2 regions of the Kitasatospora misakiensis genome follow, and region 2 is predicted to be linked to the other one. Evidence: riboswitches for the same ligand, from Rfam matches in the RefSeq annotation. Region 2 holds a riboswitch; the other holds the start of a gene.

Region 1 (3,395 bases), on a different contig from region 2:
CGTGGTGGCTTGAGCAGTTGAGGAGGCGGGCCACCGAGAAGGTCATGGGTGGCGCACCTCGACGCCGCCGTCGGCGGTACCGGCGGACAGTTCAAGGTCTACTACGTTCCAGGTGCGAACCATCGCCGCGGTGGGCCTCGAGAGTGAAAGCCGCTCACGATTCACTCCCGCGAGCGAAGCGGAGACTTGGCGCATTTGCCCACCTCCGCCTGGCATGCCTTGACGGTTCGGGACTCCGGGCGGCGGGTCACCCAGGAGGCCCTGATCGCCTGGCGCGACGACGGCCGTGCGCGCCTCCGCCACCGGTTCCGGCAAGCCGTCGACGAGGGTGATCTGCCCCCCGGCGCGGACCCGGAATTCCTCGCCCGATACCTCATGACCGTGGCGAACGGCATCGCCGTCCAGGCGGTCGGCGGCGCCACCCGCTCCGAACTCCAGCAGGTGGCCGACGCGGCGGTGCGGAACTGGCCACCCGTCTGACCGCGGGTTCCCGCGGGCTTGTGGCGTTACGCATCTTCTTCCGTAACTCCAACCACCCGAACCACGCGGTCCAGACCCGCGAACTGCACCGCTACCTGCGCCGGCGCGACGTCGACGCTCGCCGTCCGACGTCCTGGCAGCCCAGCGCCGGGAACGCGCCCGCATCCGCAGCGGGAAGGCCTGCGCCGGGGTGGACGACCGGCGAAAATCGCGTGATCCCGCCGGTGACACCGGCGACACTGACGCCATGACTGGTTCCGCATCGCCTCGACTGCTTCGACCGCGTGCCCTGAGGTCCGGAGACCTCGTGGTCATCGCCGCGTTGTCCGGCCCGCTGCCGGCCGCCTGCGAGCCCAATGTCCAGCGGGCGGTGGAGCTGTTCGAGCGGATGGGTTTCCGCGTGCGGCGGGCTCCGCTGCTCGAAGCAGGGCGGCGCCATTGGTGGAGCGCGGCCACGCCGGCCGAGATCGCCGGAGAGCTCAACGGTCTTCTGCGTGATCCCGAGGTGCGCGCGATCGTCGCGAGTGACGGCGGCCAGACGGCGCTCGGCTACCTCGACCTGATCGACGTCGAGGCGATCAGGGCCGACCCCAAGCCGATCCTCGGCTACAGCGACATCTCGCTGCTGCATCTGGTGCTCCATGGGCGCACGGGCCTGGTCGGGTTCCACGCCGACATGGCCGTCCCCGGCTTCGGCGGGCAGTGGCCGTCCGCGCCCGCGGCGCGCCAGGCGGAACTCGAACAGCTCTACCGCAGGCTGCTGACCGGCACCGAGGCGATCGGGGCGCTGCCGGCGAGCCCGTCCTGGGAGTGCTGGCGTCCGGGTCGCGCCGAAGGGCGGTTGATCGGCGGGGTGATCAACCGCATCGTGCTGGCGCAGGCGACGCCCTTCGCGCTGCCGCTCGAACGGTTCGACGGTGCCGTGTTGTTCTGGGAGGAGAGCGGCGGCCTGGCAGCGCACGTGTGGAGCTTTCTGCAGGTGCTGCGACACAGCGGCATCCTCGACCGGATCTCCGGCATGGTCGTGGGCGTTCCGCGCGAGATCATCGGACTTGAGCCCGGCGCGTCCCCGTCCCTGCGCGAGATCGTCCTCGACGTCCTCGGCGACCGTGACATCCCGGTCCTGGGCAACGTCGACTTCGGGCATGCCGGCCCGAACCTGCCGATGCCGGTCGGCATCCGCGTCGGCCTCGACGCCCAGCAGCGGACGCTGTCGCTGCTCGAACCGGCGGTAGCGCCGCACGCGACGACAGGACCGGTCAGCTGAGCACCGCGGATCGGCTGATCGCGGTCCCGGCGCACGGCGGGCCGGGAGGCGAGTGGTCCTTTTCCCCTTCCTGGTTCGACCAGGTCAGGAAGTCCGCCCGGAAGGCCGCTGTGGCGTCAACGACTTGTCCAAAAGACCTGTGGACGGGACCGACGGCCGGTGGTCGCCGGTATGGTGGGTTCGGGCCGTGACTGGCGCTGAGGTGGAGTACCACCGGGGAGCGGCCTGACGCCTCGTCGATGCCGTGCGCCTGGGCACCTCACCGTGGAGCTCAGGAGTGGTACGTGATGGAGACGCAGCAGGCGCGGCTGATGGACGGTACGGATCTCGCCCGCCGAATCACCGAGACCAGCGCCGCAGCCGCCGAGGACATCCGTCGGCGCGCGGAGGTGTCCCCCTGTTTGGCGACCGTGCTCGTGGGAGAGGACCCGGCCTCGGTCACGTATGTCCGGATGAAGCAGGCCCGTTGCGCGAAGGCCGGCATCCGCTCGCGACACGTGCCGCTGCCCGCCTCGGTGAGCACCAGCGGCCTGGTGGAGACCGTCACCGCACTGTCCGAGGATCCGGACGTGCACGGCATCCTGCTCCAGCACCCGGTGGGGGCGCACATCGACGAGCGCGCCGCGTTCGAGGCGATCGCTCCCGAGAAGGACGTCGACGGGGTCACCATGCACTCCTTCGCGGCGATGGGGTTCGGCCTGCCCGGCTTCGTCTCCTGCACACCCGGCGGGATCATGCGCCTGCTGGACGAGTACGACGTCGACCTCACGGGCAAGCACGCCGTCGTGGTGGGACGCAGCCCCATCCTCGGCAAGCCCGTCGGCATGCTCCTGCTCGGGCGGGACGCCACGGTCACCTACTGCCATTCCCGCACCGTCGGTCTGCCTGCGATCGTGCGCGAGGCCGACGTCCTGGTCGCCGCGGTCGGCCGGCCGCGCTTCATCAACGGGGCGGACATCAAGCCCGGCGCCGTGGTGATCGACGCGGGCTACAACCCGGGCAACGTCGGGGATGTCGACTTCGAGACCGCCCGGCACCGGGCGAGCCTGATCACCCCTGTCCCCGGCGGTGTCGGTCCCATGACCATCGCCGTCCTCCTTGAGCAGACGGTCGACGCGGCAGCGCGCCGGCTCATCCGGCCCTGACCCGGGAGCTGCTGGTCGGCCTGGGAACGCGCGGGCGGCCTGGGGCTGCCCGCGCTCGCCGCCCGCGCGACCAGCCCGCGGACCACTGGGCGGCCATCGATTCCACCCCGGATCTTCAGATCGGCTTCCTCCGGGAGTCCTCTTTCCAGGGAATCGTGCAGCGCGTACCACCGGCCCCCGTTCCGAGGATCACCATGACCGATCAGCAGCTGCCCGACTGGGCCGATCCCTCCGTCTCCCCTGCCGATCTCGACGCCCAGGGCATGTCGCGGCGCGGGCTCCTGCGCCGCGCGGGCCTGTTCGGCGCCGCGTTCGCCCTCGGCGGGGCGGCCACGTCGGCCGCCGCCACGCCGGCCGCCGCCGCCGGACGGGGCCCGGGCGGAAACGACCCGCACCTCGCCTACCTGGTCGGCGACCACCACGTCCACTCCGTCTACAGCCACGACGCGAAGTACACGTTCTCCCAGCAGGTCCGGGCCGCCGCCCAGTACGGCCTGGACTGG
Region 2 (3,395 bases):
CTACTCGCCACCGAGCGGAGTTGGGCGAACTCGGCAGAAAGAATTTCAGGCCCCGGCGCTTTGTGCGCGGACTTGACCGCAGCCCCGTACGCGGCGCAGGACCGGTTCGTCCATACTGCGGCCGACCGCCCGATTTGTCCTCATCACACCATCGTGTCGGCGCGCTCCGCCGGGCCTCGCGTCACCCGTTCGGGGGCCGTTGACGTGGGGTACGGCCGGGCGGAGCACCGGGCGCCGGGGGGCGGGTGGCCGACGGTACAAGGCCCTGCAGTACTGAGTACCGCGTACCGAACCCGGCCGGGGTGGTGGCCCCGGCCGGGTGGGGCGGGTCAGGAGAGGTCGACGCCCGGGTAGAGGGGGAAGCCGGCGAGCAGGTCGGCGGCGCGCTTGGCGACGCCCTCGGCGACCGCCGGGTCCAGGACGTACTGGGCCTTGGACGGCGCGCCGGAGGCGGTGGTGGCCGGGGTGGTGGCGCGCAGCACGGTGTCGATCAGGCCGGCGACCTCGTCCATCTCGGCGGTGCCCAGGCCGCGGGTGGTGAGCGCGGGGGTGCCGATCCGCACGCCGGAGGTGTACCAGGCGCCGTTCGGGTCCTGCGGGACGGAGTTGCGGTTGGTGACGATGCCGGAGTCGAGCAGCGCGGCCTCGGCCTGACGGCCGGTCAGGCCGTGGCCGGAGACGTCGGCGAGCACGAGGTGGTTGTCGGTGCCGCCGGTGACCAGGGTGCCGCCGCGCCGCAGCAGGCCCTCGGCGAGCGCGCGGGCGTTGTCGACGACCCGCTGGGCGTAGTCCCGGAACTCGGGGCGGCGGGCCTCGGCGAGGGCGACGGCCTTGGCGGCCATGACGTGCGGGAGCGGGCCGCCGAGGACCAGCGGGCAGCCGCGGTCGACGTGCTCGGCGAGTTCCGAGGTGCACAGCACCATGCCGCCGCGCGGGCCGCGCAGCGACTTGTGGGTGGTGGTGGTGACGATGTGGGCGTACGGCACCGGGTCGTGGTCGCCGGTCAGCACCTTGCCCGCGACCAGGCCGGCGAAGTGGGCCATGTCGACCATCAGGGTGGCGCCGACCTCGTCGGCGATCTCGCGCATCCGGCGGAAGTCGACCAGGCGCGGGTAGGCGGAGTAGCCGGCCACCAGGATCAGCGGGCGGAACTCGCGGGCGGTGGCGCGCAGCGCGTCGTAGTCGATGAGGCCGGTGGCCGGGTCGGTGCCGTAGCTGCGCTGGTCGAACATCTTGCCGGAGATGTTGGGGCGGAAGCCGTGGGTGAGGTGGCCGCCGGTGTCCAGGGACATGCCGAGCATCCGCTGGTTGCCGAGCTCCCGGCGCAGTTCGGCCCAGTCCTGCTCGGTGAGGTCGTTGACGTTGCGGACCTTGGCGCGCTCCAGGGCGGGGCTCTCGACCCGCTGGGAGAGCACGGCCCAGAAGGCGGTCAGGTTGGCGTCGATGCCGGAGTGCGGCTGGACGTAGGCGTGGTCGGCGCCGAAGAGGGCGCGGGCGTGTTCGGCGGCGATGGTCTCGACGGTGTCGACGTTGCGGCAGCCGGCGTAGAAGCGGCGGCCGGCGGTGCCCTCGGCGTACTTGTCGCTGAGCCAGTTGCCCATGGTGAGCAGGACGGCCGGGGAGGCGTAGTTCTCGCTGGCGATGAGCTTGAGCGAGGCGCGCTGGTCGTCGATCTCCCGGCCGATGGCGGCGGCGATCCGCGGTTCGACCTCGCGGACCACGTCGAGGGCGGAGCGGAAGGCGGTGTTGGCGGTGGGGGTGGCGGCCGTGTGCGGCTGCTGGGCCATGGCGGTCTCCTGGAGGGGAGGTCGGGGGGCCCAGGCGCTCGGCAACTGCGTCGTGATCCTGCACGGGGCCGCTTCCCGATGGTCGATTCCATCCGTGCGCGCCAGTCGCGGCCCGCCGGAATCCTACCAATGTCGGCGGGCCTGTGGCGGAGATCTCACCATGCGGGACGGCGGCGGACATGACATGCCGTTTGCCCGTCTTTGCCGGATTCGGTGCAACGGCAGTATTGCGGCGGAATGAAGCCGTCACAATTCCCGAAACAAAGCGGCGGAACCGTCTCCCCGAGACCTCCGGAATGATTTGCGAAAACTCCTCGGTGTCCGATCTGATGGCGCTCGGCGGCCCTTCCGGGAAACCCCCGGACGGCCGCCGGGAAATGCACGTTGACGCACCCCCACCCATGGGGCGGCGCGGAATTCGGGGAGTACGCCTCTCATGGCAGTGGTCGAGGCAGTGGTCGAGGCAGTGGTCGAACAAGTCGCGGCACCGGACGCGCCGCCGCCGGTGCGGCCAGCCCCGCGGGGCCTGCTGCGCCGCGTCTGCCGCGACCGCACCGGCGCCGTCGCGCTCGGGGTGGTGGCGTTCTTCCTGCTGCTCGCCCTCGCGGCCCCGCTGATCGCCGCCCTGTACGGCCGGAACCCGACGGAGCACTACGGCCAGAACGCGCCCGGCCTGCTCAGCGACGGCGGTCTGCCGATGGCCCCGAACGGCGGCATCTCCGGGGAGTTCTGGTTCGGCCTGGAGCCGGGCCTGGGCCGCGACGTGTTCACCCAGCTGCTGTACGGCATCCGCACCTCGCTGCTGATCGCCTTCGCCTCGGCCGCCGTGACCACCACCCTCGGGGTGCTGGCCGGGGTGGCGGTGGGCTACCTCGGCGGGATCACCGACCGGGTCTTCGGCTTCCTCTCGAACGTGCTGCTGGCGTTTCCGACGCTGCTCCTGCTGCTCGCGCTCAGCCCGGTGATCCAGTCCAGGCTGGTGGATCCGGGCAGCGCGGAACCGGAGTGGATGCAGTTCCTGGTGCTCGTCCTGGTCTTCTCCGCGTTCGGCTGGATTCCGCTCGCGCTTTCCCTGCGGTCCACCGTGCGCTCGCTCCGGGAAAGGGATTTCGTGCAGTCCGCCCGGGCGATGGGCGCGAGCGGATTCCACATCGTGGTACGCGAACTCCTGCCGAATGTCCGGGCGCAGCTGCTGGTGCACGCCACCATGGCGGTGCCGACCTTCGTCGCCTCCGAGGCGGTGCTGTCCTTCCTCGGCGTGGGCATCAACGAGCCGGTCCCGGACTGGGGCCGGATGATCTCCCGGGGCTCCGAGGTGTTCCAGGCCGACCCGACGTACATGTTCTTCCCCGGCGTCGCGCTGCTGCTCTTCGTGCTCGCCTTCAACCTGCTCGGCGACGCCGTCCGGGACGCCCTGGACCCGCGCGCCGCGCGCTGAGGCCCTCCCCCTGTCCGCGGCCTACCCGACCGCCGCGTTCCACGGTCCACCCGACCGTCCTTCCGCAGTTCACCCGACCGCCCCGGAGACCCCGGGGCAAGGAGAGATTCGCCATGCGCTGGATCAGACCGTCCCTCGCCGTCCTCGCGACCGCCCTGCTGGCGACCTCC

Evidence for each region. Region 2 has a riboswitch for ZMP and ZTP ahead of ACFP3U_RS26455 (glycine hydroxymethyltransferase). Riboswitches for the same ligand answer to the same signal wherever they lie in the genome.
Region 1: it holds a riboswitch for ZMP and ZTP, as region 2 does, so the genes downstream of both, ACFP3U_RS26995 (bifunctional 5,10-methylenetetrahydrofolate dehydrogenase/5,10-methenyltetrahydrofolate cyclohydrolase) here and ACFP3U_RS26455 (glycine hydroxymethyltransferase) in region 2, are expected to answer to the same signal.

What each region holds. Positions count from the first base shown of each region.
Region 1 is NZ_JBHSOF010000042.1:53,307-56,701, reverse strand. Features, by position in the region: partial or broken gene ACFP3U_RS27010 (TetR family transcriptional regulator C-terminal domain-containing protein) at 244-480, shown strand; partial or broken gene ACFP3U_RS27005 (IS630 family transposase) at 525-696, shown strand; gene ACFP3U_RS27000 (S66 peptidase family protein) at 728-1,747, shown strand; ZMP/ZTP riboswitch at 1,925-2,010, shown strand; gene ACFP3U_RS26995 (bifunctional 5,10-methylenetetrahydrofolate dehydrogenase/5,10-methenyltetrahydrofolate cyclohydrolase) at 2,035-2,892, shown strand; gene ACFP3U_RS26990 (PHP domain-containing protein) at 3,087-3,395, shown strand, end outside.
Region 2 is NZ_JBHSOF010000040.1:81,068-84,462, forward strand. Features, by position in the region: gene ACFP3U_RS26455 (glycine hydroxymethyltransferase) at 330-1,787, opposite strand; ZMP/ZTP riboswitch at 1,809-1,906, opposite strand; gene ACFP3U_RS26460 (ABC transporter permease) at 2,224-3,225, shown strand; gene ACFP3U_RS26465 (ABC transporter substrate-binding protein) at 3,339-3,395, shown strand, end outside.